DNA from 2 places in the Candidatus Paralachnospira sp. LCP21S3_A2 genome. Region 2 is predicted to be linked to the other one. Evidence: riboswitches for the same ligand, from Rfam matches in the RefSeq annotation. Region 2 holds a riboswitch; the other holds the start of a gene.
The links. Region 2 has a riboswitch for thiamine pyrophosphate ahead of thiS (sulfur carrier protein ThiS). Riboswitches for the same ligand answer to the same signal wherever they lie in the genome.
Positions count from the first base shown of each region.

Region 1: linked by a shared signal. The riboswitch ahead of thiW (energy coupling factor transporter S component ThiW) and the one ahead of thiS (sulfur carrier protein ThiS) in region 2 are both predicted to bind thiamine pyrophosphate.

Region 1 is NZ_JBQKGG010000010.1:67,765-83,894, reverse strand. It holds gene folK (2-amino-4-hydroxy-6-hydroxymethyldihydropteridine diphosphokinase) at 1-382, opposite strand, end outside; gene folP (dihydropteroate synthase) at 475-1,287, opposite strand; gene ACTQ3K_RS08665 (HD domain-containing protein) at 1,294-1,776, opposite strand; gene folE (GTP cyclohydrolase I FolE) at 1,888-2,442, opposite strand; gene ACTQ3K_RS08655 (bifunctional folylpolyglutamate synthase/dihydrofolate synthase) at 2,432-3,733, opposite strand; gene thiC (phosphomethylpyrimidine synthase ThiC) at 4,126-5,436, opposite strand; gene thiD (bifunctional hydroxymethylpyrimidine kinase/phosphomethylpyrimidine kinase) at 5,513-6,325, opposite strand; gene ACTQ3K_RS08640 (HAD family hydrolase) at 6,547-7,200, opposite strand; gene thiE (thiamine phosphate synthase) at 7,197-7,838, opposite strand; gene thiM (hydroxyethylthiazole kinase) at 7,825-8,646, opposite strand; gene thiW (energy coupling factor transporter S component ThiW) at 8,662-9,183, opposite strand; TPP riboswitch at 9,245-9,352, opposite strand; tRNA gene ACTQ3K_RS08620 (tRNA-Pro) at 9,523-9,596, opposite strand; gene rplT (50S ribosomal protein L20) at 9,756-10,112, opposite strand; gene rpmI (50S ribosomal protein L35) at 10,145-10,339, opposite strand; gene infC (translation initiation factor IF-3) at 10,376-10,870, opposite strand; gene ACTQ3K_RS08600 (amino acid ABC transporter ATP-binding protein) at 11,193-11,981, opposite strand; gene ACTQ3K_RS08595 (amino acid ABC transporter permease) at 11,991-12,677, opposite strand; gene ACTQ3K_RS08590 (transporter substrate-binding domain-containing protein) at 12,812-13,708, opposite strand; gene ACTQ3K_RS08585 (sugar O-acetyltransferase) at 13,844-14,431, opposite strand; gene ACTQ3K_RS08580 (DUF1540 domain-containing protein) at 14,623-14,937, opposite strand; gene thrS (threonine--tRNA ligase) at 15,037-16,130, opposite strand, start outside.
Region 2 is NZ_JBQKGG010000012.1:43,271-59,400, reverse strand. It holds gene ACTQ3K_RS09485 (calcium/sodium antiporter) at 1-226, shown strand, start outside; gene tnpA (IS200/IS605 family transposase) at 400-858, shown strand; gene ACTQ3K_RS09475 (IS200/IS605 family accessory protein TnpB-related protein) at 867-2,192, shown strand; gene spoVT (stage V sporulation protein T) at 2,742-3,290, shown strand; gene ACTQ3K_RS09465 (MazG family protein) at 3,330-3,740, shown strand; gene ACTQ3K_RS09460 (HU family DNA-binding protein) at 3,859-4,134, shown strand; gene ACTQ3K_RS09455 (RNA-binding S4 domain-containing protein) at 4,220-4,459, shown strand; gene yabP (sporulation protein YabP) at 4,595-4,885, shown strand; gene yabQ (spore cortex biosynthesis protein YabQ) at 4,898-5,365, shown strand; gene ACTQ3K_RS09440 (septum formation initiator family protein) at 5,334-5,648, shown strand; TPP riboswitch at 5,683-5,791, shown strand; gene thiS (sulfur carrier protein ThiS) at 6,073-6,267, shown strand; gene thiF (sulfur carrier protein ThiS adenylyltransferase ThiF) at 6,271-6,957, shown strand; gene ACTQ3K_RS09425 (thiazole synthase) at 6,987-7,751, shown strand; gene thiH (2-iminoacetate synthase ThiH) at 7,848-9,107, shown strand; gene ACTQ3K_RS09415 (thiamine phosphate synthase) at 9,088-9,678, shown strand; gene ACTQ3K_RS09410 (SpoIIE family protein phosphatase) at 9,833-11,509, shown strand; gene tilS (tRNA lysidine(34) synthetase TilS) at 11,660-13,156, shown strand; gene hpt (hypoxanthine phosphoribosyltransferase) at 13,175-13,705, shown strand; gene ftsH (ATP-dependent zinc metalloprotease FtsH) at 13,718-15,571, shown strand; gene ACTQ3K_RS09390 (glycoside hydrolase family 13 protein) at 15,893-16,130, shown strand, end outside.

The sequences.
Region 1 (16,130 bases), on a different contig from region 2:
AACCGAATGCCACATAGGCCTTATGCCAGCTCCGTTCAATCGCCACGGAAACGGTCTCCAGCGGGAGTCCCACCGGTGCCCAGGGCTTTTTGATCTCCAGAGAGATTCCCCGCATGAGAGGATAGGTCAGGAGCAGATGCTCCGCCACGCCCTCTGCTGCCGCTTCAATGAGCTTACAGGTATGCTCCTTCATATATTTTGTAATCTCGGCACTGACAAGGCCGTAATGGATTGAGGCCTCCAGCTCGTCAGTTTTCCCCGCCTTTCTTGTGTCCGTAAGCAGTTCGGCACTGACGATGAACTTTTGACCGAGAGCCGTCTCCTCCGGAAATACACCGTGATTGGCGAACACTTCCAGGTTCTTTATGATGATTTTATCCATGCTTCCTCCGTTTTGCTGGCTGCGGATTTCGGATTTTAAAATCCATGCTTCCGCTTCCATTTTCCCTGTTTCCGATGCCGCCGCAGTTTTCTTTATTCTGCCCGCAGAATGGCCTCTGTCATCAGAAGCGCCCGGCGGTTTTCCTTTACATCATGAACACGGACAAAGGCACAGCCCTTCATGACACCCATCACGGTTGTCGCTACCGTTCCTTCCACGCGCTCAGAAGCAGGAAGATCCAGCGTCAGACCGATCATAGATTTTCTGGAGGTTCCGAGGAGTACCGGATAACCGAGCTCCTTTAAAATCTCCACATGATTCATCAGGCAGAGATTCTGCTCATACGTCTTCCCGAAGCCAATTCCGGGATCAAGAATGATCTTATCGTCCGCCACACCGGCATCCTTGGCCAGTTTCACCGATTCCCCGAGATCCTTTTTCACATCCGCCAGATAATTTTCATAATCCGGCTCCTTGCGGTTGTGCATCAGACAGCAGCTTACGTTATACCTTGCAATCACATCCGCCATAGCGGGATCATACTTGCAGCCCCAGATATCATTTACCAGATCGGCTCCGCCCTTGATGGCAGCCTCTGCCACACCGCTTTTATAAGTATCAATCGAGATTGGCACATCGAACCGGGCTTTCACCGCCTCGATCACCGGCAGTACTCTGGCAATCTCATCCGCATCAGGAAGGATCGCACCGTAACCGGGTCTTGTGGACTCGCCGCCAATGTCGATGATATCCGCGCCGTCCGCCAGCATCTCCTCTGTGTGCTTCAGAGCCGCATCCAGATTATTCCATTTTCCGCCATCGGAAAAGGAATCCGGCGTTACATTTAAAATTCCCATGACATATGCATGATTCTCCACATCAAAATCCTTATTTCCAATCCTCATCTGTGCTTACCTCTTGATATTATAATTTTTCTTTTCCATGGGCCAGTTGCAGGAAGCCTGCGCCTTGCACATAAAACAGGCTCTGGACTTTTTATCCGCATCGTAGATCAATGTTCCGAGGAGGCTCTCCCCGGCCACATCCTTAGAACGATGGCTGCTGATGGCTGATAAAATCTCAGCCTGCTCATCCCCGGTAAACCCGCAGTCCCGGAGGATTTCCTCCGCAATCCCGACACTGGCCCGGTCATGAGGGATCCCCGTCTCATACTGAGCTGCCCGTCCGATGTCGTGGAGCAGCGCCGCCGCATAAATCAGCTCCTTGGAGACCGGAATCCGTTCCTCCAGTGCTTTTATGTAAGCAATCCGCGCCACGCTCAGCAGATGGTCCATGTCATGGCGGCAGTAGATCCGTTCCTGCTCCAGTCTCAGCAGTTTTTTCATATTCCAGATAAAGGTTTCATTTCGGATAATACGATCAACTCGTTCCACTCATGTCCTCCTGCGTCTCAGAATGTTTTCTTGTTATTGTATCATATTCCATAAAAAAAAGGAACCCTGCCATCTGTACAGAGTTCCAAATTTCTCTTTTTGTTTTCCATCCTAGCGGATCATGGCAAATACACGGTCTGCCAGTGCCTGATCCTCCTCGAAAATTCCCCGGCGCACATAAGTCATAGTCTGGGCACCCGGCTTTCGGATTCCACGCATGGTCATGCACATATGCTCTGCCTCTACAACCACCATTACACCTTTGGGCTTTAAATGGGTCATCATAGCATCTGCTACCTGAGCCGTCAGCTGCTCCTGAAGCTGGGGACGCTTTGCAAACTCATCCACCGTCCGCGCAAGCTTGCTTAAACCGGCCACCTTTCCATCTGGTACATAAGCCACATGGGCCTTTCCGTAAAAGGGAAGAAGATGATGCTCACACATGGAATAGAAGGTAATATCCTTTTCCAGCACCAGTTCATTATTTGATACCGTAAAGGTTTTCGACAAATGGCGCGCCGCCGCTTCATCGCTTCCCGTATAGATTTCTTCACACATTCTCGCGATCCGATCCGGTGTTCCCACCAGTCCCTCGCGGTTCACATCCTCGCCGATCCCTTCAAGGAACAGGCGCACTGCTGCTTCAACTTTTTCTTTATCTATCATGGATAGTCTCCTTTAAAGCATCGGTCACTTCGCTGAGATAAGACAACGAACCGAATGCTATTATAATTTCATCTTCTTTTGCCGACAAAAGTGCATCAAAAACTGCCTGCTTTACAGACAGCTCCGCTTTCACCTTACCGGTAAATCCGCTTTTCAGAACACAGTCTCTTAACGCCTCTGCACCAAGAGCTCTCGGACTTCCTGGCGTCACAGTATAAATCTTCTGCGCCAGGGGCATTGTGATCCGTACAATTTCTTCGTAATCCTTATCCGCCAGAATTCCCATAATATAAGAAATCTTTCTGCCGGAAAAATAAAGTTCAATGGAATCTCTGAGGCGCACAGCCGCCTCCGGATTATGAGCTCCGTCAATGAGAAACACAGGCCGATCCATCAGCATTTGAAAACGTCCCGGCCATTTCACACCGGCCATGCCCTCAAGAACCGCCTGCTGTCTAATATCATAGCCTAAACCGCGGAGAATTTCAACTACTTCCAGCGCTGTACAGGCATTTATCACCTGATATTTTCCAAGAAGCGACAGTTTTACATTTTGAAACTCCTTATAATCAAAAACCGTCCCCGTATAATCTGCAGACCGGATCACTGCCTGCTCCGGTCTGGAAATAATCAGAGGCGCCTGTTTTTCTTCTGCGATTCCTTGGATCACTGCCTCCACTTCCGGATTCTGCCCGGTCATGGCCACCGGTCTTCCCGGCTTTATGATCCCACCCTTGACCTTCGCGATCTCCTCCAGGGTATTTCCGAGAAACTGCATGTGATCCATGCTGATTGATGCAAGAATGCTAACCTGAGTTGTCGTCACCACGTTGGTGGCATCCGTTTCGCCACCCATGCCGGTTTCCAGCGCCACCAGATCACACTTTTTTTCCTTAAAATAAAGGAAGCTGACTGCTGTTTCTGTCTCGAAGCTGGTGGGATGAGGAAATCCTTCCCCCTCCATGGCATCACTGGCTTCACGTACCTTTGTCATCAGCCTGGCCACATCTGCTTCACTGATAGATTCACCGTTTACCTGGATCTTTTCGCAGTAGGTAAACACCGATGGGGAATTATAGCGTCCGACCAGATATCCGGCCGCCTGACAGATACTTGCCACCATGGCAAGTATCGAACCTTTCCCATTAGTTCCCGCAATATGCAGAAAGGACAGCTCATTCTGGGGATCCCCCAGTCGGTGCAGCAGCTCCTTCATGGTGCCAAGTCCGAGAACAATATTCTTTTTCTTCATCAGCTCCCCTGCGTAAGCCACAGATTCTTCGTAATTCATCGCGTCCCTCCTGTGAAAACCGGGCAGCTTCCTGCCCGGTCCCGATCATTTTGTTCTTCTACTTTTTCCTGCTACCCTAGTTTATCACGTTTTCTTAGAAAATCAACCTTTCCGGTGGAAATTGTCAAGTTTTTGGCAGAGCAGGAGAATCTTCGCTTCAACTACGGCTCCCCTCGCGGGGAGCGACCTTCCCGCTCTCATACAGTCTTTTCTGTTATTTCAACACGCAGACTTCAGACCTTCTCCCGCTCCGCTCGTTCTGTCGATACAGAACAGCTCCTGCCTGAGGTTGTATAAGCATTCTTCCCATACGCAAAATGTAAAAAACGCCCAGGAACAAGCAAGCTTGTCCTGAACGTTTTTTACATTTTATCTGCGTGTCGAATCTGGAGTTACAGGATATCAATATGTTCCCCGGCCAGAGCTTTGTTCATGCTGCGGACTGCACAGAATTTTCCGCACATGGAGCAGGTATCTTCATGTTCCGGAGAACGGTCATCACGGATCGCTTTTGCGGTCTCGGGATCAATGGCGCATTTCCACTGAGCTTCCCAGTCGAGGACACGGCGGGCATCGCCCATCTGGTCATCAATGTCTCTGGCGCCGCGTACCCCCTTGGCAATATCTGCTGCATGAGCTGCAATCCGGCTGGCGATGATCCCCTGCTTTACATCATCCAGGTTAGGCAGAGCCAGATGCTCGGCGGGAGTTACATAGCAAAGGAATGCCGCACCGTTCATAGCTGCAATGGCACCGCCAATGGCCGCGGTGATATGGTCATAGCCCGGTGCAATATCGGTTACCAGCGGCCCAAGTACATAGAAAGGCGCGCCCATACAGATCGTCTGCTGCACCTTCATATTGGCTGCGATCTGATCCATGGGAACGTGTCCGGGGCCTTCTACCATGACCTGAACATCCTTCTCCCAGGCTCTCTTGGTCAGCTCACCCAGACGGACAAGCTCCTCGATCTGACATACATCCGTGGCATCTGCCAGACAGCCGGGACGGCAGGCATCACCCAGGGAAATGGTCACATCGTATTCTCTGCAGATATCCAGAATCTCATCATAATATTCATAGAACGGATTTTCCTCGCCGGTCATACACATCCATGCAAACACCAGGGAACCTCCGCGGGATACGATATTCATCTTTCTTTTATGCTTGCGGATCTGATCGATGGTCTTTCTGGTGATTCCGCAGTGAAGGGTTACAAAATCCACACCGTCCTCTGCATGGAGACGGATCACATCGACAAAATCCTTTGCAGTCAGCGTATCCAGATCTCTCTGATAATGGATCACACTGTCATAAACCGGAACTGTTCCGATCATAGCAGGACACTCATGGGTCAGCTTCCGGCGGAACGGCTGAGTATTTCCGTGGCTGGACAGGTCCATGATGGCTTCTGCACCCATATTGACTGCGGAAAGCACCTTCTCCATTTCCACGTCATAATCCTTACAGTCTCTGGAAACACCCAGGTTTACATTGATCTTGGTGCGGAGCATGGAGCCAATCCCCTCCGGGGAGAGACATTCATGATTCTTATTGGCAGGGATCGCCACCTTGCCGCTGGCTACCAGGGGAAGGAGCTCCTCCGTGGTCATGTGCTCCTTTTTTGCCACGATCTCCATCTGCTTTGTCACAATGCCTTTTCTTGCTGCATCCATCTGTGTTGCGTATGCTTCTGTTCTCATCTTCATTCTCCTTTTTGTATTCTGTTCACCGATCTTTACCGGCGAAAATTTCCTGCGTTCTCTTCCGTTTTGAACCTCAATGCTGTACCGGTTCTTCTGCATATTTCCCGGTCAGGGCAAATGCATGGTTCATGGGACCGCTTCCGAGCCCCAGATCCAGCATAGCTGCCAGTGCATCAGAAATATAGTCCTTAGCCCGTCCGACGGATGTCTCCAGGTCATACCCCTTCGCCAGATTTGCCGCAATGGCACTGGACAAGGTACATCCGGTTCCGTGAGTGTTGGGATTTTCGATCCGCTTTCCATAAAACCACCGGTGTTTCCCATCGGAAACCAGCAGGTCGCTGGCGTCTTCAATGCTGTGGCCGCCTTTTAAAAGCACGGCACATCCGCAGGAATTGCTGATCTTTTCCGCTGCCGCTTCCATGTCCTCCTTATTCCGGATTTCCATGCCGGAAAGGATCTCCGCCTCCGGAATATTGGGCGTTACCAGATCGGCCAGGGGCAGAAGCCGGCGTTTCATCACTGTGACCGCCTCTGTTTCCATCAGACTGGAGCCGGACGTTGCCACCATGACCGGATCCACCACGATCCGCTCTGCTCCGTAAAACTTAAGACGCTCCGCCGCTGCTTCCATCAGGGCTCCGTTCGGTATCATGCCAAGCTTCACCGCATCCGGACGGATATCGGTAAATACCGCATCGATCTGCCGTTTTAAGAATTCCGGCGTCACCTCCGTCACGCCGCTTACGCCGGTAGTGTTCTGAGCTGTCAGCGCAGTCACTGCGCTCATGGCGAACACTCCATTCATGGTCATCGTTTTCAGATCAGCCTGAATACCGGCGCCTCCGCTGGAATCACTTCCGGCGATTGATAATGCTGTTTTCATGTTTTCCTCCTGATCCGCATTATTTTTATTCTGCGGGTTCCTTCTTTCCGGAATATTCTTCCTTTTTTGTTTGATAGGACGCACTTTCCTATGAAACGATGAAAGTCTCCCGCCGGCGACAGAAGGTGGTGCCCCCGGTCTGCCGCCGTAATCTGATCTATATTTTTCACAGGAACCGTTCCAGTTCTCTGCAATTCAGATTCTTCTGTGTAAGCTTGCTGTTACGACTTGTCAATGGTCTCCCATGCGCTCCGATAATCCTCCAGATACCAGTCCGCCAGTGACCGCAGTTCCTCGCTGCTTGTTTCATGGCCGTCATACACGGCTGCCACCGAAAATCCGGCGTCTTTCGCCGTCCGCGCCGCATGATATGCATCCTCAAATACAACGGTCTCCGTTTTTTCCGTCCCCAGGAACGAAAGCGCCTGCTCGTAGATCATAGGCTCATCCTTCCCGTGCCCTACTTCCCCGCAGGTGAAAATTTCTCCGAAAAAGCGATCCAGGCTGCAGCGTTTCAGTGCTCCCTCCACCAGCCGCCGTTCCGCCGCCGTGGTAATGCACATGGAAACTCCATCTTTATCCAATTGTTCCAGAAATTCTTCAATTCCCGGCTTCGGCTCGGCCCTGTACAGATAAAAATCTCCCACCATCTCATTGACCTCATCGATGATCGTCTCCGTACTTTTGGGAATCCGATACTGCTCCTTGATAGCTTCCGCCGCCTGCTGCAGGCTCATGGTTTTCAGCTCTTCGTTGATGGTTTCCCCCGGTGTCATACCGATCAGACGCAGATAATCCTCTCCCGCCGTGTCCCAGACCGACATGGTATCAAACAGTGTCCCATCAAAATCAAAGATTGCCCCGCGAAGCCTCATCGGCTCACCATCTCTTCCGAGAGAGCGCGCAGCTTCCGGCACTGTGCCTCAATGTCCGCTGCGCCAAAGATGGCACTTACAAGAGCCACACCATCTGCTCCGGTTCCCGCAAGCTCCAGGATATTGCTCTCGCCGATGCCGCCGATGGCCACCACCGGCACATCCACGGCTTCACAGATGGCTCGCAGCGTTTCCTTTGGCAGCACGCTTGCATCCGCCTTGGTCGAGGTTGTAAACATCGCTCCCACACCGAGACAGTCCGCTCCGTTTTTCACAGCCTCCACAGCTTCCTCCACGGAATGGGCGGAAACACCAATTATCATCTGATCCCCCACTTTTGCCCGTACATCGGATGCTTTCATATCCTCCTGCCCCACATGGACACCGTCTGCCTGGCATTTTATGGCAACGTCCACATTATCGTTGATGAAAAAGGGAACATGATACCTGGAACAGAGTGCCTTGATTTCCTTCGCCTCCGCCAGAAAGTCCTCTTCGCTCAGTTCCTTTTCCCGAAGCTGCACGCAGGTCACTCCACCCTTCAGTGCCGCCTCCACCTGCTCATACAGGGTCTGTTTTCCCACCCAGGCACGGTCTGTCACCGCATACAGCCGCATATATTGTTTATCGCACTTCATACCTTGCTCCTTTCTCCAGCTTCTCCGGCGTCATTCGATCTACCGCATCGATGATATAGGTCCGATAGGACGCATTTCCGTCCATGGCAGACAACCGGTCATAGGCAATTTCTCCGGCAATCCCCATGGTGCAAACTGCCGCCGCAGCTGCTTCCAGTGTCCGATCCGGATTGGCCGTCACAAACGCCGCTGTCATGGATGAAAGCTGGCAGCCGGTCCCGGTGATGGACGACATTCTGGCATTTCCGTTTCGGATACAATAGACTCTTGTATCATCGCCCACCAGATCGATCGCTCCTGTCACAGCGACAACTGCTCCTGTCTTTTTCGCAAACGCTTTCACAAAGGATACAGCCGCATCCAGATTTTCTTCCGTCACCTGATCGGCAACATCTGCATCCACCCCCTTGGTGGTTCCGCTCCCCAGCGCCAGCGTCTTGATCTCGGAAATATTTCCCCGGATCACTGTCATCTTAATGTTCTCCAGCAGCTTCAGCGCCGTACCGGTCCGAAGTCTGGATGCTCCTGCTCCCACCGGATCCAGCACAACCGGATGGGCCAGCTCATTGGCCTTTTTTCCTGCCAGAAGCATCGACGGAATTGTCCGATGATTCAGTGTTCCGATGTTAATAGTCAGACCCCCACAAATGGATGTGATCTCCTCTGCCTCCTCCGGATCATCTGCCATGATCGGGGATCCGCCGCAGGCCAGCAGAATGTTGGCACAGTCGTTGACAGTCACATAATTGGTGATATTATGGATCAGCGGACACCGTTCTCTCACGTTCCGCAGACATTCTCCAAGCATATGGTGTTTTTCCCCCTATCCGATGACTTCCTGCATCTTATGTAAGGCTCCGCATTTTTTCAGGCTGTAGATCAGCACACCGGAAATTACGGCTCCACCGGCAGTGGATACAAAGAACGGAAACACATAGACATAAAATGCCAGCCCAGCTGCACTCTTTCCCATAAGAAGGACTGCGACCGGATACGCACACAGACCGCCCAGGATTGAAGTTCCTGCCACCTCCGCCAGAAGCGTTCCCGGAAGATTTTTAGTTTTCCAGTACATCAGGCCGCAGGCCAGCGCCCCGAACATGCTGCCCGGAAATGCCATGAGGCTTCCAAGTCCCAGAAGATTGCGGATCAGAGACGCCGCAAAGGCCGCACCCACACCATAACCAGGCCCAAGAAGCACCGCACAGAGAATATTGACCATATGCTGCACGGGAGAACATTTGCTCCCAAACACCGGGAAGGAGAACAGGCTCCCTACCACAGCTGCCGCGCAGAATAATCCTGCCAGCGCCAGCTTCTTCACACTGCATTTTGTCTGATTCATACTTATACAACTTCCTTTCGTCATATTATAAAAGGAGATACCATGCGGTATCTCCGAATGTAAGCGCTATAAAACGACTTCCTCCGGCGGCATTATCCGCATCAGGTATAAGGGTCGAAGTTGATCACTTCCTCTCAGCCCGCTTCTACGAGCTCCCCTGTATTTATTTTCCTTATCAGTATACACCTGCCGGCTGGTTATTGCAAGCAGAAGTGCAGAATATATTCGGAACACCGGAGTCGGAAAACATTGCTCCGGGAGAATCATCTTCCATGCCTTCAAATACCGGCCTCCTCTAATACAAAAGAGCAGATAACCTTCGTTATCTGCTCTCTAAAGTCGGAATGACAGGATTCGAACCTGCGACCTCTCGGTCCCTAACCGAACGCTCTACCAAGCTGAGCCACATTCCGATTATGGATTTGGTTCATTAGTATCTCAGAACCAAATCCTCATATATAATAGCACACGTTTCTCAATAATGCAAGCACTTTTTGAATTTTTTTGAATAAAATTTTTCGTTCTATTTCAACAATTCAAATAGTTTGCACAATCAGAATAATAATCCGGTTTTAAGCCAGTTTGCTCTTGGCAACCTCAGCCAGCTTTGCAAAACCTGCCGCATCATTAACGGCCATGTCTGCAAGGATCTTGCGGTTCATCTCAACGCCTGCTTCCTTTAAGCCATACATGAAACGGCTGTAGGAAAGTCCGTTCATTCTTGCTGCTGCGTTGATACGGGCAATCCAGAGCTGTCTGAACTGTCTCTTTCTCTGCTTTCTTCCTGCATAAGAGCTGGTAAGTGCTCTCATTACAGACTGCTTTGCTACTCTATACTGTTTGGAACGAGCTCCTCTGTAGCCCTTTGCCAGCTTCAGAACTCTGTTGTGCTTCTTCTTAGCGCCTAATCCGCCTTTAATTCTTGCCATTTTAAGTCTTCCTCCTTCTATTTATGACTGCATTAGTAAGGTAAAATCTTCTTCATAACCTTTGCGTTTGCGGGAACAGCAACGGTTGCTTTTCTAAGATTTCTCTTTCTCTTCTGAGACTTCTTGGTCAAGATATGGCTCTTATAGGCCTTCATTCTCTTTAACTTTCCGTTTCCGGTCTTTTTAAAACGCTTTGCTGCTGCTCTGCTGGTTTTTACTTTAGGCATGATTCTTCCTCCTTAAACTTTGGCTCAGCCAATTTTCTATCGCTTCTCCGATAAGAACATTACAAGGCTTCTCCCCTCTACCTTGGAGGGCTTATCAACCACTGCAATGTCGGAAAGCTTCTCTGCAAATTCTTCCAGGATATGTCTGGAGTTATTCATATGACTCATTTCGCGGCCGCGGAACCGTAAGGTAATCTTTACCTTATTGCCCTTCTGAATGAACTTTCTGGCAGCGGAAACTTTCGTATTCAGGTCGTTTTCCTCAATATTCGGAGACAGACGGACTTCCTTGATCTCGATGACCTTCTGTTTCTTTTTGGCCTCTTTTTCTTTTCTGGCCTGTTCGTAACGGTACTTGCCGTAGTCGATGATCTTGCATACCGGCGGCTTTGCCATCGGAGCGATCTTTACCAGATCCAGTTCCGCTTCTCTCGCAAGCTTCTGTGCTTCCTTGGAAGACATAATTCCAAGCTGCTCGCCGTTTTCGCCAATGAGACGTACTTCTTTGTCTCTGATCTGTTCATTCAACATTAACTCGCTAATAACCAGACACCCCCATCATTTAGATAAAAGTCATTTATTCAGAACCGGTTCGATTTCATTTTGCATTCTTTCTTCGAACTGCTTTGAATAAATACAAAAAGTGGATAGAAGAACTATCCACTTAAAATCCCATTTCTTTTCTCTTTATAAACACATCAAAGAAAAACAATATAGGAACCCGGTCGCTCATGGACGCCAAGGTGAGAGCGGATACTCTTCTTTGTTCTACACAGCTTTTATATAATACCACGCTGTACCGGTTCTGTCAACTGTTTTTTCTCCTGTAAAAGCCTGCCGGATCCTTAAACCGCTATGCTTCTTCATGATACCGGGCCAGGAACTGCCTGGTACGCTCTTCCTTCGGATTTTCGAACACATCGGCCGGCGTGCCGTGCTCCAGGATCCTTCCGTCATCCATGAAGATTACCTGATCGGACACATCTCTGGCAAATGCCATCTCATGGGTCACGATGATCATGGTCATATGCTTCTCCGCCAGCTCCTTCATGACACGGAGCACTTCTCCCGTCAGCTCCGGGTCCAGTGCCGAAGTGGGTTCATCGAAGCAGAGAATGTCCGGCTCCAAAGCAAGGGCTCTCGCAATGGCCACACGCTGACACTGGCCGCCGGAAAGCTGGTGCGGGTGATTTTTCATCCGGTCGCCAAGTCCCATCTGCTTTAACAGTTCCTCTGCCTGTGCCTCGATCTCATCGTGGATCTCTTTCTTCTTTTCCTTATAATCCGGCCGTTCCTTCGCCAGAAGTTCCTTCGCCAGCATCACATTTCCAAGAGCTGTGTACTGGGGGAACAGATTAAAAGACTGGAACACCAGACCGAAGTGGAGACGCTTGCGCCGGATCTGAGACTCCTTTGTGGTCATGGGATCCGCCGCATCAAAAAGTGTTTCCCCGTTTACCCGAATGATGCCGCCGTCGGGCCGTTCCAGGAAGTTCAGACACCGAAGCAGCGTAGTTTTCCCGCTTCCGGAAGAACCGATGATGGACAATGCCTGTCCCTTTTCCATGGAAAAGCTGATATCCTTTAAGACCTCCGTGTCCTCAAATGCCTTGCTGATATGTGTTACCTCTAAAATCGCCATGACTGCCTCCTATCGAAAATAATCCAGTTTCTTTTCCAGCTTTGCAAACAGAACGGTCAGAAGCCCGTTCCAGATCAGATAATACAGAGCCGTAAAGAACAGCGGCCAGATGGCTCCGGAGATCCCGTGGGATCCCTTCATGAATGCCTGTCCTGCCCAGATGATCTCCTGGAGGGCAATGATCCGCGCCAGGGAGGTATCCTTTACCAGCGTGATGATCTCGTTGGACATCGGCGGAACGATCCGCTTGATCATCTGAAGCAGCGTGACCTTAAAAAAGATCTGGCGCTTCGTCATGCCCAGCACAAGACCAGCCTCCTCCTGTCCGGCCGGAACACCCTGGATCCCGCCGCGGTAGATTTCGGAAAAATAACAGGCATAGTTAAAGATAAATCCGACGGACGCAGCCACAAAACGCCCGGTCTCTCCGCCTCCCCAGATATTACTCTTCGCCACCAGGCCCGGGAAGTAGTAGATAATTAAGAGCTGGATCATAAGCGGCGTTCCGCGGATAATCCAGACAATCAGTTTGATCAGACAGCTTAAAGGCTTGAAGCGGGACATGGAACCGAAGGATATCAGAAGTCCCAGGGGCAGTGCCCCGATCAGGGTTACAAAAAATAATTTTAAGGTCTGTAAAAAGCCGACGTTCAGTGCATTTACAACAACGGGAAGTTGTTCCAGAAATAGTTTCATACGTTCTCCTGTTTTCCGGCGTCTGTCCGAAAGGACGCCAAGGCGGGATACGGCTGTTCCGCATCCCGCTATGACCAACAGAGAGCGGAAAAACCGCTCTCTGCCGAACGCCTGTATTCTTTTCTTTGGATTTCTTACTTCTGCTCGATCAGGGCAGCCTGTACCTTATACGCATCGGCACATTCCTTCATGGAGCCATCTGCATAGCTGTCCTTGAGGAACTGGTTCAGTGCTTCTGCAAGATCGGAACCCTTCCGGAATCCAACGCCGTACTCCTCGGTGCTGAGGCCGACGGTGTAGGTCAGGTTCTCGTAACCGGTTCCCTCACCGACCATGGCTGCTGCCATCAGAGAGTCGATGATTGCCGCATCGGAGGTTCCTGCTGCCACCTCCATAAGAGCATCTGCCTGGGAAGCAACCGAGGTATAAGTAAGACCAAGCTCCTTTGCCTGTGCTTCACCGGCGCTTCCGGCCTCTACTGCAAAGGAAAGCTTTTTAATGCTGTCCTCAGTCTGGTACTGATCTGCCTTGTCTCCGGGCACGATCACGATCTGTGCATTGTTTAAGTAAGCATTGGAGCACTCCATGGAGCTCTTTACTTCATCCGTCAGGGTCATACCATTCCATACGCAGTCAATGGTCTTTCCGTCCAGCTCCAGGATCTTGTTGTCCCAGTCGATCACAACAAACTCGGCATCTACGCCAAGGCTCTCGGCAAAGGCCTTTGCCATATCTGCATCAAAGCCGATCCACTCGCCGCTCTCATTCTGATAATCCATGGGCTCAAACTCGGTAATACCGACCACCAGCTTGCCTTTTTCCTTTACATAATCCACATCGCTTCCATCGTCGGAAGAAGCTTTGCTTGTCCCGGCAGCCTCGGTCTCCTCTTTCTTCGTCTCTTCTGCACTTGTTTCTGCTTTTGTTTCCTTTGCTGCAGCTGTCGTCTCACTGCTCTTTGTTCCGCCGCAGGCCGCCATAGAAAGAACCATTGCCGCCGCCAGCAGACATGCCATTACTTTTTTCATCATAACGTCTCCTCGCACTTTCTGAACTGTCATGCTTCTGAATGTCATTCGAAGCAATATCATGGTAGTATATTATCAGTTTACCACGATAAAGTCAAGTGGGAATTTATTTTTTTCTTCCGATGTTTTTTCCGATCCTCATCTGTCCCAGCAGGTCTTTTTATCCTCTTCTGTAATGGACCGGATAACTCGGCAGGGATTTCCGACTGCTACTGAATTGTCCGGAATATCCTTGACGACAACGCTGCCGGCTCCGATCACCACGTTACTTCCGATGGTTACGCCGGGCATCACCTGAACTCCGGCGCCGATCCATACATTGTCTCCCACCGTAATGGGATATGCATACTCCAGCCCCTGATTCCGGCGTTCAAAATCAATGGGGTGGCCGGCGGTATAGAACCCGCAGTCCGGTGCGATGAACACATGATCACCAAAGGTCACCTTCGCCCCGTCAAGAATCACCGTGTTGTGATTGGCAAAGAAATCCTCCCCGATTTCAATGTTATAGCCGTAATCGCACCAGAACGGTGCCACAATACAGAATCTGTTCTTTGTTTGTCCCAGCAGCCGCTTCATAAGCTCCTGCTGTCCGTTTTCATCGGACGGGCGAAGCTGATTGAACTCATAACAAAGCTCCTTTGCCCCGGCTCTTTCCTTCAGCAGCTCCCTGTCGTTATTTGCGTCATAAAGCATTTGTCTCTGCATTTTTTCTTTCTCGGTCATCCGGCTTCATTCCTTTTTATTTTCTTTCCAATACGGATTTCTGCAGACTGGCTCTGCAATCCTCTTTTTATTTTATCAGACCCTTATCGCGTTTTAAAGTATCGAAATACGTGATCCACATCCGTATTCCGCAGGTTCTCCACCGAAAAACGAGGAGCCCTTTCGGCTCCCCGTTTCGTCCGTTTTTCCTTCTACCGCTTCTGGTAGCTGGTACATTCGGTCTGTGACGCATGCTTCGCCTGATGGCCGGCAATGGCGATTTCCTTTGCCGAACATTCATGGTTCTCGTTGTAAACGCAACTTACAGCGTCACAGGAAACGCCGATACTGCGGCTGGGAGTTCCCACATGGTTCGATGCACAGCCGCAGCCGCTTTCTTTAAAGCTGGCGCAGCAGGTATCGCTGCAGTGGCAGGCGTTGGCACCATCCACCTGGATATCTCCCTTACAGCAGTATCGGTCTGAATTATAGGCGCAGTGTTCTGCGCTGCAGGTCAGATCAGTCATGACAATTCCTCCTTTTTTCGTTTTCGGAAATAGTCTGTGCTGATCTGAAACTTTTATACCTCTTTTTTCAGTTCAAAACCGTTCCTGTCCTGCCTGCGTTTAGTTTTCTTCCTTTTTGTCCGCAGTCTTGTTCTCTTTGTTTTTGATCTCCTCGGTCACATCAGCAATAAACTGCTCCAGAGACTTCTGTCCCTCATCACCGTTCCAGCGGCTTCTTACCGAAACCTTGCCCTCGGCAGCCTCTTTTTCGCCGACAACCAGCATGTAGGGCAGCTTCTTTAACTGTGCTTCACGGATCTTGTAGCCGATCTTCTCGGACTTGGTATCTACGTCCACCCGGACTCCTGCGTCGGTCAGTGCCGCAGCAACCTTCTGTGCGTAATCCAGATACTTGTCGGAGATGGGCAGAACACGTACCTGAACAGGCGCCAGCCAGGTCGGGAAGGCACCGGCAAAATGCTCGATCAGGATACCGATGAAACGCTCGATGGAGCCGAATGCAACACGGTGGATCATGATGGGACGATGCGGTGCACCGTCTGCACCAATATATTCGCACTCAAATCTCTGAGGCAGCTGGAAATCAAGCTGGATGGTACCGCACTGCCAGGTTCTTCCGATGGAATCCTCCAGATGGAAATCGATCTTGGGACCATAGAACGCACCGTCGCCCTCGTTTACCACATAATCCAGGCCAAGGTCATCCAGCGCGCCGCGCAGGCCTTCCGTTGCTACTTCCCAGTCCTCATCGCTTCCCATGCTGTTTTCAGGCCGTGTGGACAGCTCCACATGATACTTAAATCCGAACAGGCTGTAAACCTCATCGATGAGCTTTGCAACACCCTTGATCTCGGAACGGATCTGTTCGGGCATCATGAAGATATGCGCATCGTCCTGAGTGAAGCAGCGCACACGCATCAGTCCGTGGAGCTGGCCGGACTTCTCATGTCTGTGAACCAGACCGAGTTCGCCCATGCGAAGGGGCAGATCACGGTAGGAACGGGGCTCGGACTTGTAAACCAGAATGCCGCCGGGACAGTTCATGGGCTTGATGGCATAGTCCTGATCATCGATCACAGTGGTATACATGTTTTCCTTATAATGATCCCAGTGGCCGGAGGTTTCCCACAGATGACGGTTCAGAATAATGGGAGTGGAAATCTCCACGTAGCCGTTCTTTCTGTGGATCTCTC
Region 2 (16,130 bases):
AATCTGTGCGTTTGTTTACGGCGGAAAGCTTCCGGTTTCGGCCCAGAATCTTTATCTGGATTTCCCGGTCGCCATTCTGGTCGCGCTGATCGCATCGGTGCCGACGATCATCACAAAGAAATTTCATAAATGGCAGGGCATTGTGATGCTTGTGCTGTATCTGGCATATCTGGTGATCGTAAGTACGAAGCTTACCTGGTATCTGGCACTCTGGGGCATTGCATAGAAAGGCAGGGAAGCGGGGAAATCTTAGAGTAAAATATAGTTGGCAAGTAAAGTATAGGTTGAATAACTGCCCGCCGCATTCTCGTTACTTTAGTGATGAGTTAGGCGGGCAAATTTTTGCCAAGTTATCGAACTGATGTTTACGCCCTGGCTAACATATGGTATAATCGAAACATGGAAAAAGATATATTTACTATCGAAGAAAACACACTTTCATATGGTAGAGGCTATGTGTACTCATTGCAGTATCATCTTATCTGGTGTACAAAGTACCGGAAAAAGGTTCTGGTAGATGGATTAGATGTGGAATGTAAGAAGATGCTGCAGGCGCTGGCGGAGGAATACCGTTTTCAGATTCTGGCCATGGAGGTTATGCCGGATCACATTCATTTGCTGGTGAATTGTAAGCCGCAGTTTTTTATTTCCGACATGATCAAGATTATGAAAGGAAATCTGGCAAGGAAGCTGTTTCTTTCCCATCCGGAATTAAAGAAGCAGCTGTGGGGCGGTCATTTATGGAACCCCTCCTACTGTGCGGTGACGGTCAGTGACAGGAGCCGGGAGCAGATTTTAACCTATATCGAAGGCCAGAAAGAAAAAGAGAAAACGAAGAGTTCCTACAACGGAGAATGAGGTCTTGTATGCAGGTGACATCCAGCTATGGTGTAGAAATCAGAAAACAGAATATTCCCATTCGCTATACGCTGCGCATTTACCGCTCTGCAGTCAGTTATCTGATTCAGGTATATACAGAAGCCTGGGGTGAACTTTCCGAAATTTCGAATGCAAGGAAACGGTTTAATGAGGCAGAGCATCTGGTTCACGGGACAAAGAAGAATCAGGCCCGGTATGATTTTGACCTGCATTTTCCAAAACTTCCGTCCTATCTGAGGCGTTCTGCGATTCAGCATGCACTGGGAAGCGTAGCTTCCTATGAAACACGGCTGAAATTGTGGGAAAATGGAAAACTGACCGGGAAACCGAAGCTTACACAGGAAAACCATGCCATGCCCGTATTTTACCGGGATGTGATGTACAGAGAAGCAGGAGAGACAGAGGATGTAGCGTGTCTGAAGCTGTATGATGGTCATGACTGGAAATGGTTCCGGGTCAGACTGCTGCACACGGATATGGAATACCTTAGAAAGCACTGGGCAGGGGAAAAAGCGTCCGCGCCCACTCTGGAGAAACGGCATCACAAATATTTTCTGCGGTTTTCTTATACAGAAGAGAAAAACCTGTCTAAAACGGCTGTAAAAGCTCAGACCATCTGCAGTGTGGATCTGGGAATCAATACGGATGCGGTCTGTACGATCATGCGGGCAGACGGAACTGTCCTGGGACGAAGGTTTATAAGCTTCCCCAGTGATAAAGACCGGCTTTACCGGGTGCTTGGCAGAATCCGCAGATTTCAGAGACAGCATGGAGCCGGACAGACTCATAACCGCTGGGCATACGCAAAGCGGCTGAATATGGAATTGTCCCGGAACGTATCCGGTGCCATTACGGCCTATGCCCGGGAACAGCAGGCAGATGTGATTGTCTTTGAGTATCTGGAAATGCAGGGAAAGAAAACAGGAAGTATGAAACAAAGACTTCATATGTGGAGAAAACGGGATATCCAGAAGCTGTGTGAGCACCAGGCTCACAGGAGCGGAATCCGTGTATCCAGAGTCAACGCCCGCAATACCAGCAGGCAGGCTTTTGACGGAAGCGGGATAGTGGCACGAAACCCGGAGAACCACAGCCTGTGTACCTTTACAACAGGAAAACAATACAACTGCGACTTGTCAGCAGCCTATAATATCGGAGCGAGATATTTTATACGGGAGCTTATAAAACCCTTGCCGGAGACGGAAAGGTCTTCACTGGAGGCAAAAGTACCTGCAGTGAAGCGTAGAACTTCATGTGTTTATGCAGACCTGCGGCTGCTCAGCCAGGAACTGGGAAGCCGTTATACAGCATAGATACAGGCAGATATGCAGCGGACTACCTGGGATGTGGAAACTGGCCGAAAACGGCCGGGATATGTGCGTAACCCGTACAGCTTCTAAGTCACAGGCGTATCCGCCGATATAGAGTCTTGCCGCTTAAAGCGGCTGAGAAGCACGTGACTTTAGTCATGTGAGGTTCACCTGTTCCCCATGCAGATCATTGGAATTTTCGGAAGTGAGAGCGCTCTGTATAATCAGTTTGCGGTAATGACCTTCCGGATTTATATGTGTACGATTATTTTCTGCTGTGTACAGAAAGCTACCAGCGTATTCCTTCAGGCAATCGGGCGTCCTGTATGGCACGGTCTTTCCGGGGAAAAATAAAAGAAGGCAGAGCGGCGGAACAGCTTGACAGTATGGCTTAAATGTCCATAATGAAAATGGAAATCGTTCCTGCTTTGCAGCGCAGATGCAGAACGGACTTGGAATGAGATTTTAAACACATAATTCTTCCTGTTTTTCACATACTACCCATACAACACAAATTATGGAAAGTATGTAAGAAGCAGGAGGAATTTTTTTATGAAGGCAACGGGGATTGTCCGCCGGATCGATGATCTGGGACGGGTCGTGATACCGAAGGAGATCCGGAGAACCCTGCGGCTCCGTGAGGGAACGCCGCTGGAAATTTACACAGACCATGAGGGTGAGATCATCTTGAAGAAGTATTCGCCCATGGCGGAGCTTGGAAGCTTTGCGAAGCAGTATGCGGAGGTGCTGGCGGCGGCGACGGGGCTGGCAGTCTGTGTGACGGACCGGGATATGGTACTGGCGGCAGCGGGCGGCATGAAGCGGGAGCTGCTCCAGAAGGAGATCAGCAAGGCGCTGGAGCAGATGATCCTGTCGCGGAAAAATATTCTGATAAACCGGGCAGGCGGGGCGATGATCCCTGTGACGGCAGAGGATAACGGTGAATACACCGGACAGGCAGCAGCTGTGATCCTCTGTGAGGGAGATGCCATCGGGGCGGTGGTGCTTCTGAACCGTGATCCGGCAGTGAAGATCGGTGCGGAGGAGCAGAAGCTGGCAGTGATCGCAGCCGGATTTCTTGGAAAACAGATGGAAAGTTAAGGAAAGCTGTGGTATGCTTGTGGGCAGGAGGATAAGACGATGGAATTAAAGGACAAGTATACCTTTTCGGAACTGAGGGAGATCATTGCAAAGCTCCGGTCGGAGCATGGCTGCCCCTGGGACCGGAAGCAGACCCATGAATCCCTGAAAAAATGTCTGACGGATGAATGCGATGAGGTGATTGCGGCGATCGACAATCAGGATACAGAAAATCTCTGCGAGGAGCTGGGAGATATTCTTCTCCAGGTCATGCTCCACAGCCGGATTGCAGAGGAAAACGGGGAGTTCACCGTGGAGGACGTGATCGGTGTGCTGTGCAGAAAAATGATCCGGCGCCACCCGCATGTGTTCGGCGATGAGGCATGTCAGACTCCGGAGGAAAGCCTCGAGCTCTGGAATGAGATCAAGCGCCAGGAAAAGGAAGCACGGAAAAACGGGATCCGTCTGTAAGCAAACCGGCGGAAAATCCCGGGAAACAGGGAATTTTCTTGACAAACAGGCGCAGGCAGTTTATAAATAATAGAGCAAGAACAAACGATGTATCATGACCTTAGGAGGAATAAACATTATGAACAAGACTGAGTTAATCGCAGCCGTTGCTGAGAAGGCTGAATTATCCAAAAAAGATGCGGAAAAGGCAGTAAAGGCTCTGACTGATACAGTAGCAGAAGCGTTAAAGGCAGGAGATAAGGTTCAGCTCGTAGGCTTCGGTACCTTTGAAGTTTCCGAGAGAGCAGCAAGAGAGGGAAGAAACCCCAGAAGCGGTGAGACCATGACCATTGCTGCTTCCAAAATGCCCAAGTTCAAGGCTGGAAAAGCACTGAAGGATCTGGTAAACGCATAAATCCTGAATGGATTGTGAGAGTTATGGGATTATGGAGCTGCCGCAGAGTCTGCGGCAGTTTTTCTTATGATACGGGAGAAAGAACATGAGACTGGATAAATTTTTAAAGGTGTCGCGGATCATCAAGCGGCGCACAGTGGCAAATGAGGCATGTGACGGCGGAAGAGTCCTGGTCAATGACAAACCGGCCAAGGCGTCCTTAAACGTAAAGGTCGGTGATGTGATCGAGGTACAGTTCGGAAACCGTTCCGTAAAGGCGGAGGTGCTGAAGGTACAGGAAAGCACAAAGAAAGAGGATGCCGGAGAAATGTTTCGTTATCTGTAAAACGGCGGAATCACAGGCTCAGGGGCGGGACAGCTGCCCGGCATTGTGCAGCGGACAGTCAGAACGTGCTCTTCGGTCATAGGCTTCGTGTTTTTCGCATAGAATGCTATGGAATATGCGGAAGGGAGCGGTAAGATGGAAGAGCAGAAACAGAAGTCCATGAAGCCTCACAAGGTAATGCTGGACCGGCGCGCTATGGCGATGATCAGCGGCGTGACGGAGGTGGTCTCCTTTGATGAAAAAGAGATCGTTCTGGAGACAAGCCAGGGAACACTGACCGTGAAGGGTGACGATCTGAAGGTGAACCGGCTGACGGTGGAGCAGGGCGAGGTGGATATCGGCGGCCGGGTGGACAGCTTCTCCTATGCCCAGATCCGGGAGCGGAGAGGGCAGGGAGAGTCGTTCTTCTCCCGCCTGTTCGGGTAAGTGGTGAGCAGCATGATCAGAGACGAGGGGAGCCTCCTGCTTCGGTCGGTGCTCTGGGGCATCGGTCTGGCGGCCCTGTATGACGTGCTTCGGATCCTGCGGGGTGTGATCCGTCACAGGCAGGGAGTACGCTCGCTTGAGGATCTGGTGTACTGGTGTTTTACGGCGTGTTCCCTGTTCTGGCTTTTATTTTCCGGCAATAACGGAACGGTACGGTGGTATATTCTGGCCGGTGCCGGAGCAGGTGCATGGCTGTATCATATCACGCTGAGTCCGCTTTTCGTCCGGTTTTTCAGATGGCTGCTGGGGCGGATTCTGAGAATCCTGATATTTCCGGTAAAAAAGGGGCTTCATCTCTTGAAAAACGCAGGGAAAACCCTTAAAATAAAGGCAGAGAGAAACAACATCATGGACCGGGGCAGAAAGGTCGGGAACGAAAGGACGCGTAATGGCAGGAAGAAACAGAAAAAGACGATATAAAAAGCAGAGCAAGGCTGTGCTCTTCGGAATCCTGTTTGTAACAGCGCTCCTTTGCGGAAGCCTCATCCTGACAACGAATAAGCTGAAAAAAACCGACAGCGGATATTCGGACCGGGCGGCGGCGCTTCAGAAGCAGATCGAAGAAGCCCAGAAGGAATCAGAATCTCTGGAGGAAGAAGAGATTTATATTCAGACAAAGAAGTATGTGGAGGATGTGGCAAGAAGCAGGCTGGGACTTGTAAAGCCCGGAGAGACCTATTTAAAGCCGAACAGTGAGGAATAGGGCTTGCAATCCTTCTGAAAATGCGTTAAAATAAAACACGAAAACGGGGAGCTCAGAGAGATGGGCTGAGAGTAGACTTAAAGAGTCTTGACCTGAAACCTGATTTGGATAATGCCAACGTAGGGAAATACAAGTCATTGATGGACTGTATGCGCTTTGGCATGCAGTCCTTTTTGTATGATGGAAATTCGAAATTCCGATCAATTTCCGGATATACAGGGTACCTTGTTTTCTGTGAACTGGGGGCACCACTTTTCACAACACAAAAAGGCGCCGGAGCATACTGATCTTGTGGTATATCCCGGCGGAATATGGAAGTATATGGAAACGTCTGCGGATATCCGCGGACGTTTTTTCAGTTTCACAGGACGCACCTTCCTGTGAAGCTAAAACAGCAGATAAAACAGCAGGAAGGAGAACACGTATGGCAGTGATTAACGGAGAGACCGTCCAGACGGCAGGAAAGACGCTGCTGGAATACCTGGAGGAAGCCGGGTATGAGAGCAGCCGGGTCGTGGTGGAGCGGAATCTGGAGATCGTGCCCCAGGATCAGCTGGGAGCGGTTATGATACAGGACGATGATGCAATCGAAGTCCTCCGGTTTGTGGGAGGAGGCTGAAGCATGGGAGTATTACAGGAGAACGGGACACAGCCACAGGCATCGATCCGCGAGACTATGCGGGCGAGGATTTCCAGAGAGGAGCTGGATCAGGCCTTTGATGCCAGATTTCCCAGGGATATGCAGGAGAAGCTGCGGGGCGCCCGTGTGGCGGTAGCCGGTCTTGGCGGACTCGGCTCCAACATTGCGGTCATGCTGGCCAGAAGCGGGATCGGAAAGCTTCTTCTGGTGGATTTTGATACAGTCGATGTGACAAATCTGAACCGACAGATGTACTTGATCCCCCAGCTTGGGAAGCCAAAGGCGGAGGCACTTCCGGAGATCCTGAACCAGATCAACCCGTATATTGAGTATGAGTCGGTCTGCGTCCGTGTGACACCGGAAAACGTGAAGGAGCTGTTCGGGACATATGCCATTGTCTGTGAAGCTTTTGATAAGCCGGATCAGAAGGCTATGCTGGTGCGGGAGCTTCTGTCCCAGTGTCCGGAAACCACAGTCGTATCGGGAAATGGCATGGCAGGCTGTGGTGATGTCAACGAGATCCGGACTGCACAGGTCATGAGGCGGCTGTATGTATGCGGCGACCGGAAAACGGATGTGGGAAACGGAACAGGGCTTATGGCACCGCGGGTGGCAGCATGTGCGGCCCATCAGGCTAATAAGGTGATCCAGCTTCTGATGGAAGCATAAAAGTACGATAAAGAAAAGGAGACGATATCATGGAAGATAAGTTTATGCTTGGAGGAAAAGAGTTTCACAGCCGGTTTATTTTAGGCTCCGGAAAATACAATATGAATCTGATCAAGGCTGCCGTGGAGCAGGGCGGGGCAGAGATCATCACCCTGGCACTGCGCCGTGCCAATACCCAGGAGAGTGAAAATATCCTGGATTATATTCCCAAGGGCGTTACACTGCTGCCCAACACCTCCGGCGCCCGCAATGCCGAGGAGGCAGTCCGGATCGCACGGCTCAGCCGCGCCATGGGCTGCGGGGATTTCGTGAAGGTGGAGATCATGCGCGATGCCAAGTATCTGTTCCCGGATAATCAGGAGACCGTGAAGGCAACGGAAATCCTGGCGAAGGAGGGCTTTGTGGTTCTGCCGTACATGAATCCCGATCTCAACGTGGCAAGAGATCTCCAGAGCGCCGGTGCGGCTGCGGTCATGCCGCTGGCAGCACCTATCGGAAGCAACAAGGGACTGGCAACTAAGGCGATGATCCAGATACTGATCGATGAGATCGATCTTCCCATCATTGTGGACGCCGGAATCGGCAAGCCGTCCCAGGCCTGCGAAGCCATGGAAATGGGTGCGGCCGCGATCATGGCAAACACGGCCATCGCCACAGCGGGAAATGTTCCCGAAATGGCTTCTGCCTTCAGACTTGCGATCGAGGCAGGACGGAAGGCTTATCTGACCGGAATGGGCCGGGTGCTGGCAAGAGGCGGAAGCGCATCGGATCCACTGACCGGATTTTTACATTAAGAGTAACGATCCGGAGCAAAACGGAACCGAACCGGGCGCGGAATCGTTCCCGTCAAATGAAAAAATCAAGGTACAGACAGAAACAGGAGAATGAACATGAACGAGGAGAATCAGGTTTATTTTATTGACAGTGATGAACTGCCGCCGGCAGCACTGGAGCGGAAGCACCGTCTGGAGCAGGATCCGACCTTCCGGACGGATCACATGAAGTACATGGATGGAATGCAGGTCATCAGGTCAGATATTAAGGATAAGGTGCTGGAGGCCATGAAGGCGTATGATTATGATGCGTACACAGCCCTTGATGTGGAGCGGGCGCTTTCGGCGGAGAGCTGTTCCATCGAGGATTTCAAGGCCCTTCTGTCACCGGCGGCGGCTCCGTATCTGGAGCAGATGGCAAGAAAGGCGGAGAAGATCACGAAGAATCATTTCGGTAATACGGTCTATATTTTCACGCCTCTTTATATTGCCAATTACTGTCAGAATTACTGCGTATACTGCGGCTTCAACTGCTATAATAAAATCCGCCGCAAGAAGCTCACCATGGAAGAGGTGGAGCATGAAATGCAGGTGATCGCAAAAACCGGCATGGAGGAGATCCTGATCCTGACCGGCGAGAGCCGTGCTTATTCCGATGTGAAATACATCGGCGAGGCGGTGAAGATCGCGCGCAAATATTTTCGGAACATCGGAATCGAGATTTATCCGGTCAATGTGGACGAATACCGGTATCTTCATGAATGCGGTGTGGATTATGTGACCGTATTCCAGGAGACCTACAATACGGAAAAGTATGAAACGCTTCATCTTATGGGGCATAAGCGGGTATGGCCGTATCGGTTTGATGCCCAGGAGCGGGCACTGATGGGCGGCATGCGCGGCGCCGGATTTTCTGCCCTTCTGGGACTGGATGATTTCCGGAAGGATGCGCTTGCGACAGCCCTTCATGTGTATTACCTGAACCGGAAATATCCCCATGCGGAGCTTTCCTTGAGTTGTCCGAGACTTCGTCCCATCGTCAACAACGACAAGATCAATCCACGCGATGTGGGTGAAAAGGAGCTGTGCCAGGTGCTTTGCGCTTACCGGATTTTCCTGCCCTTTGCCGGGATCACTGTTTCCAGCCGGGAGAGTGAAGCGTTCCGAAACGGCATTACGAAGATCTGTGCCACAAAGGTTTCGGCCGGTGTTTCCACCGGGATCGGGGATCATGAGGAGAAATACGAGGGTAAGGAGGACGCCGATGTGGGTGATGAGCAGTTCGAGATCAACGACGGCCGTTCCTTTGAGAAAATGTATCAGGATATGGAGCAGGGCGGGCTTCAGCCGGTTCTGAATGATTATATTTATGTGTAGTTATGAGCATACCATCGTTATCACAAACCGGGCGCTGGTAAAGGGAGATTTCCTTGAACAGATTGAACGGGTGCTCCGCCTGCAGCCCCATGGACTGATCCTGCGGGAAAAGGACCTTTCGGACGCGGCATATACGGCACTGGCGAAGAAGGTTCTGGCGCTTTGCCGGAAGGAGGAGGTGCTTTGCTTCCTTCATTCCAGAATACCGTCTGCAAAAGAGCTGAACTGCCGGAATCTTCATCTTTCCGTTCCGGCGCTGGATGCCATGATGCCTGAGGAGCGCAGGCAGCTTCGGGAGGAGTTTGACCGGATCAGCGTGTCCTGCCACAGCATGGAGGATATGCAGTTTGCCGTGGAATGCGGCGCATCTCAGATCGTGCTCGGAACCATTTTTGAGACGGACTGCAAAAAGGGCCTGAAAGGGAGCGGAACCGGCTTCGTCCGCGAAATCTGCCGGGTCTGCCCCGTGCCGGTCTACGCCATCGGCGGCATCACTCCGGAGCGGCTTCCTGAGGTCATGGAAGCAGGAGCCGCCGGCGGGTGCATGATGTCCGGATTTATGAAACTGTAGCAGAGCGCCGTGCGGGTGGAGGCGAGCTTGTATGTTTCTCGATCGGCGCCCCTGCAGTGCGAAAAAACGCGAAAATTTCTCCTGTCCCGCCGCCACCGTTCGACAGCCTTTCCGTTTTCAACCGGCTATAATAGTCTCTCAGGGAGGTATGGGAATGAAGAGAGAGACATGGCTCCGGGCGGGGATGGCCATTGCGCTCGGACTGTTTTTGACGGCAGTGCTGGAAAAGGGCGGGACGGCGGCGGCTCTTGTGCGGACAGGCTTTTATTTCAGCATTTTATATACCGGGTATCGGTTTGGGGCAGGTGTCGGTGCGGTGGCCGGGACCTGCTGCGGGATCATGGAAACCATCTGGCTGGGTGATATTTCTTTTATGGGAGTGTTCTGCCTCACCGGCGTTCTTTCGGGATTGTTTCGAAGCCTTGGAAAGGGAGCCAGTACGCTGGGGTATCTGGCGGGGGCGGCAGCCGTCGGAATGCTGTATCTGCCGGAGGCTGTTGGACGGGAAGGCATCTGCCTTTTGACGGCGGCAGCCGTGTTTCTTATGACACCGGGAAGTCTCTGCCACCGGGAACCGGTCCGGAAGGAACCGGTCCAGCCTATTTTCTTTGATTTTCCGGGAAAGGAGCGGATGGCGGCAGGACGGGTGCGGGCCGTGTCGGAGGCGATGGAACGGCTGGCAAAAACGCTGTGCCAGTGTAGCAGTGCCGGGATCACGGCGGCGGAAGATGAGTGCGTGGTGGAAGAGGGAATTCCGGTTCTGCCGGGACAGAAGAAGGAAAACGAAAAAGAACGGGAACGGACAGAAACAGTCTGGCGCGGGCGGTATGAGGAATGCCGGGAGGCTGTGGCAGAGGGATTTCTGGAGGTGGAACGGATTTTGGGCCAGCTCTCCGGAGAGCTGGATTCGGTAAAGGATCTGTCGCCGGAATTTCGTGACCGGATCCGACGGGAGCTGCGCATGAGGCGGGTGCGGGCGGAACGGATCCTGATCCTGGAGCAGGAAAACGGCAGGAGGGAAGCATACCTTACGGTACGTGCCATGGGAAACCGCTGCATGACGGTGCGGGAGCTGGCGGAGATGGTAAGCAGGATCACCGGAGAGCCGTTTCTGCCGTCGCTGGAGAGCCGGCGGATCATTGCCAGGGAAACCTGTACGATCCATCTGATCAAGGCACCGGCCTATATGATGCTCCATGGGATCGCCCGGGCATCCAGAGAGGGCGCCGCTGTTTCCGGGGATAATTTTACCTTCTGCAAGCTTCCCGACAGCCAGCTTCTGTTCGGTGTGGCGGACGGCATGGGCTCCGGCAGAGCGGCCTTTCGGGACAGTGAGGTGGTTATGGAGCTGGCGGAGCGTCTCATGTCCGGCGGCTTCGGCCTGGAACAGGCGCTGCGTCTCATGAATGCAGTCCTGCTTTTAAAGGAGCGGGAACAGCGTCCCATTACCGTAGATCTGGCAGTGGCGGATCTTTACACGGGAGTCTGCGAGTTTGTGAAGGCTGGCGGCGTGACGACCTTCATTAAAAAGGGACGCCATATCGACACGATCCGGGCGGCAGCCCTGCCGGCTGGAGTATTGAAGGAGGCGGCTCCGGAAAGCGTGGAAATTTCCCTTTCCGACGGCGATAAGATCATTATGGTTACTGACGGTGTACTGGACGCCCTGCGGGGCGAAGACAAGGAAGAGACCATGAGGGAGATCCTGGCATGCACATCCGGGGAAAATCTTCAGGATACGGCAGATGAGATCCTGCGCCTGGCGAAGGAATCCGACGGACTGTGCCGGGATGATATGACTGTGCTGGCAGTGGGGATCTGGAGGGCGTGAAGGCCGGTATCAAATGATCGTGGCAGCTTGCATTAAAAAGCTGCGTATGCTATGATAGCAGAAGAAGGATAAGCATCGTTCATGCAGAACAGGAAAGGCCCCGGAGATTGCGGATCCGGGGCTTTTATATACACAGAAAGGAACACAGCCATGCTTTCAAAGGTACGGAGGTTTATTGCGCAGGAGCAGCTTTTACAGGCGGGGGAAACGGTGGTTGTCGGAGTTTCCGGCGGGGCGGATTCCATCTGTCTGCTTACGCTGCTCACGGAGCTGTCCGGAGAGCTGGAGATCCGTCTGGAGGCGGTCCATGTGAATCACGGGATCCGCGGAGCGGAGGCAGACCGGGATGAGGCCTTTGTACGGAAGTACTGTGAGTCCTTAAAGATTCCCTTCCATGGATTTTCCTGTGATGTGCCGATGATCGCAAAAGAACAGCATCTGACCGAAGAGGAGGCCGGGCGCATGGTGCGGCGGGAAAGCTTTCAGAAGGTCATGGAGGAGACCGGAAGCCGGATCACGGCCGTTGCTCATAACCTGAATGATAATGCGGAGACCGTGCTGTTCCATCTGCTGCGCGGGAGCGGACTGAAGGGACTTTCCGGCATGGAGGCAAAAACCGGATTCGGGCCGGGGAGGATGCTGATCCGTCCGCTGCTTTCCAGCAGCAGGGAGGAGATCGAGGAGTGGCTGGCGGCACGGCAGATCCCGTTTTGCCGGGACAGCACCAACGAGTCGGTGGAATACAGCAGGAACCGGATAAGAAAGCGGATCATGCCGGAGGCGGAGATCATCAACCGGGAGGCCGCGGTGCACATCGTCCGTGCAGCCGCGCTGTTAGGAGAAATCGGGCAGGAGGAGCAGCAGCAGGCAAGGGCCTGGCTGGAGCAGCACGGCGCAGTGCATGCTGCAGAGCAGATGTCTCTTCCTGTAAAGGAACTGGAAAGGCTGAGCCATGTCCGGGCAGGACTGGTGATCCGGGCGGCGGTTTCCCGGCTGACAGGGAGCTTAAAGGATCTGACCATGCGCCATACGGACAGCGTACTGGGGCTTCTGGAAAAACAGACCGGACGGCAGGTCATGCTTCCCGGCGGACTTACCGCGAGAAGGGAATATGAACAGATCGTAATTGGAAGGACTGTATCGGGAAAACGGAAAACAGAGGCTGCGAACGGTGTGAACTATGCGGAAACAGGCGGCAGAGAGACAGAGCATCAGGAAAACAAAGGGGCAGATGATCAGGCAGATCCGGAAAAATCGGAATGGTTTCTTCCTGAGCCGGACGGTGCTCCCGTGACAGTCTGTGCGGAGGGCTGGCGGCTGACCTGCCGGGTATCCATGCGGCAGCCGGGACAAAAAATTCCGGAAAACAGGTATACGAAATGGTTTGATTATGATAAAATTAAAAATAGACTTTCGTTTCGGAAGCGGCGGCCGGGGGACTGGTTCCAGGCGTTTTCCGATGGAAGAAAACAGACCGTGAAGGCGTATATGGTCAATGAAAAGATCCCGGCGGTCCTGCGGGATCAGATCCCGCTTCTGGCGGAGGAGGATCATGTGCTGTGGATCACCGGAGGACGGATCAGTGAGGCGTATAAGATCACGGAAACAACTGTCCGGGTTCTGGAAGCGGCAGTGACAAAAGAATAAGAAAAAGGAGATTCAGTTATGGATGACAAGATCAAGGTTTTGATTCCTGAGGAGGAGGTAGACGCAAAGATCAAAGAGATCGGTGCGATGATCAGTAAGGATTATGAAGGCAAGGAGGTACATCTGATTTGTGTGCTCAAGGGTGGCGTGTTCTTTACCTGCGAGCTGGCAAAGCGGATCAGTGTTCCCGTTTCCCTGGATTTTATGTCCGTGTCCAGCTACGGCTCGGGAACACAGTCCAGTGGTGTTGTGAAGATCATCAAAGACCTTGATGAGCCCCTGGCAGGAAAGCATGTGCTGATCGTAGAGGATATCATCGATTCCGGAAGAACGCTGAGCTATCTTGTTGAGATTTTAAAGCAGCGCGGACCGGCGGACATCAAGATCTGTACACTTCTTGACAAGCCCTCCAGACGTGTGAAGAAGGAAGTTGTTGTGGATTATACATGCTTCTCGATCCCTGATGAGTTTGTTGTGGGCTTTGGCCTTGATTATGATCAGAAATACCGGAATCTGCCCTATATCGGAGCAGTGGTGACGGCAGAATAAGGAGGCCCGGAGTTGCAGAAACAGAAAAACAGTGGAATTGGCTTTTATTTTGTCATGCTGGCGGTGGTGTTAGCCGTGTTTATCTGGCTGTACCGGGGCGGTTTCCAGCCGGAGACAGGATCCTGGCAGGATCTGGAGACGACTGTGGAGAGCGGACAGATCGTTTCGGCGGTGATCACCCCCAATAAGGAAGTTCCCACCGGTGCGGTGAAGCTGAGCTTTAATAACGGAACAACCCCCCAGACCTGGTATGTGGATGACATCAGCGAGGTGAAAGCACTTTTGGTGGATAACGGGATCCCCGTTACCATGAAGAGTGTTCCGGATGACGATACGTTCTTTACCATTGTCATTCCGATCCTGGTAGGTATGTTCATTATCGCAATGCTGATCCTTTCCATGGTGAACCGGGCGATGTCCGGCGGAGGCGAAAACTCCTCCAGCCGGAAAATGATGAATTTCGGAAGAAGCCGTGCGCGGGTGACGCGGGACGGCAATGGTGTGGACTTTGATAAGGTCGCCGGTCTGCAGGAAGAAAAAGAGGATCTGGCGGAGATCGTTGACTTCCTGAAAAATCCGGGAAAATACATGAAGGTGGGTGCGCGGATCCCCAAGGGAGTGCTCCTGGTGGGCCCTCCCGGAACCGGAAAAACGCTGCTTGCCAAGGCGGTTGCCGGAGAAGCGGGCGTTCCGTTCTTCAGTATCTCCGGTTCGGATTTTGTGGAAATGTTTGTGGGCGTTGGCGCGTCCCGTGTCCGGGATCTGTTTGAGGATGCCAAGAGAAATGCCCCCTGTATTGTATTCATCGACGAGATCGATGCTGTCGCAAGACGGAGAGGAACCGGTATGGGCGGCGGTCATGATGAGAGAGAGCAGACCCTGAACCAGCTCCTGGTGGAGATGGACGGCTTCGGAGCCAATGAGGGGATTATCGTCATGGCGGCGACAAACCGTGTGGATATTCTGGATCCTGCGATCCTGCGTCCCGGCCGGTTTGACCGGAAGGTGTCAGTGGGACGGCCCGATGTGAAGGGCAGGGAAGAAATCCTTCAGGTCCATGCAAAGGAAAAGCCCCTGGGCGAGGATGTAGATCTGAAGAAGGTGGCGCAGACCACGGCAGGCTTTACCGGAGCCGATCTGGAAAACCTGATGAACGAGGCAGCGATCCTGGCGGCAAAGGAAGGCCGCGGGTATCTGTGCCAGAAGGATATTGACCGGTCCTTTGTAAAGGTCGGAATCGGTGCGGAGAAGCACAGCAAGGTGATCACGGAGAAAGACAAGCGGATCACCGCTTACCATGAGAGCGGCCATGCGATCCTGTTCCATCTGCTTCCCGATGTGGGGCCTGTCCATACAGTATCGATTATCCCTACCGGTGTCGGTGCGGCAGGTTATACCATGCCTCTGCCGGAGAAGGATGAGATGTTCAATACCAGAGGACGGATGTATCAGGAGATCATTGTAAGCCTTGGCGGACGAATCGCCGAGGAGCTGATCTTTGATGATATTACCACCGGCGCTTCCCAGGATATCAAGCAGGCAACGGAAATCGCCCGTGACATGGTGACCAAGTATGGTATGTCTGAGCGGATCGGAATGATCTGCTACGGCGGTGATGATGATGCCGTGTTCATCGGCCGGGATCTGGCGCACACCAGGAGCTACGGTGAGGGCGTTGCGACCACCATCGATGAAGAGGTAAAGCGGATCATTGATCATTGCTACGACCGGGCAAGAGCACTTCTGAAGGAGCATGAGGATGTGCTTCATAAGAGTGCGGCGCTTCTCATGGAGAAAGAGAAGATCGGCCGGGCTGAATTCGAGGCATTATTTGTGGACTCGGACAAAAATACGGTGGAAAACTAAGAAATCCGGAGGGGATTTTGTGGAAAACCACCCGTAATTGGCAATTTTTTATGATGGTTTAAACAGAATCGGAAAAAGAGCCGTTAGATTTACTAAAAAAAAACGTGAAAAGCGGAAAAGTTTGTTCACACTTTAAAATTGCAGGATGCTATAATAAAAACCGTAAAAACCCCCCCCAATACATTTTTATATAGTTTTGCTACACCCCATAAGAAAGAAATACCTTCTCCTAAAACGGACAGCGAAAGCTGTCCGTTTTGCTGTCTTTACACCGCTTTCATTTTGGTATAAAATGGGGTAGGTAAAGAAAGCAGGAATAGTATGTGTGAGAAAATAAGAAAAAGTGCCCTGTTCAGTGACGAGACTGCCGACTACCGCAGTCCGGTTGAACCGGAAAAAGGCGAAACGGTGACGATCCGTTTTCGTACCGCAGCCGGAGAAGGCTGCCGGGTGTATCTGGTGCTGAGGGGCGAAGAGGAAGAATACGAACTGGAGCTTCACAGGGGAGAGATCTTTGATGTTTATGAGACCGCGCTTTCCCTTTCGGAGGAGCCTGTTT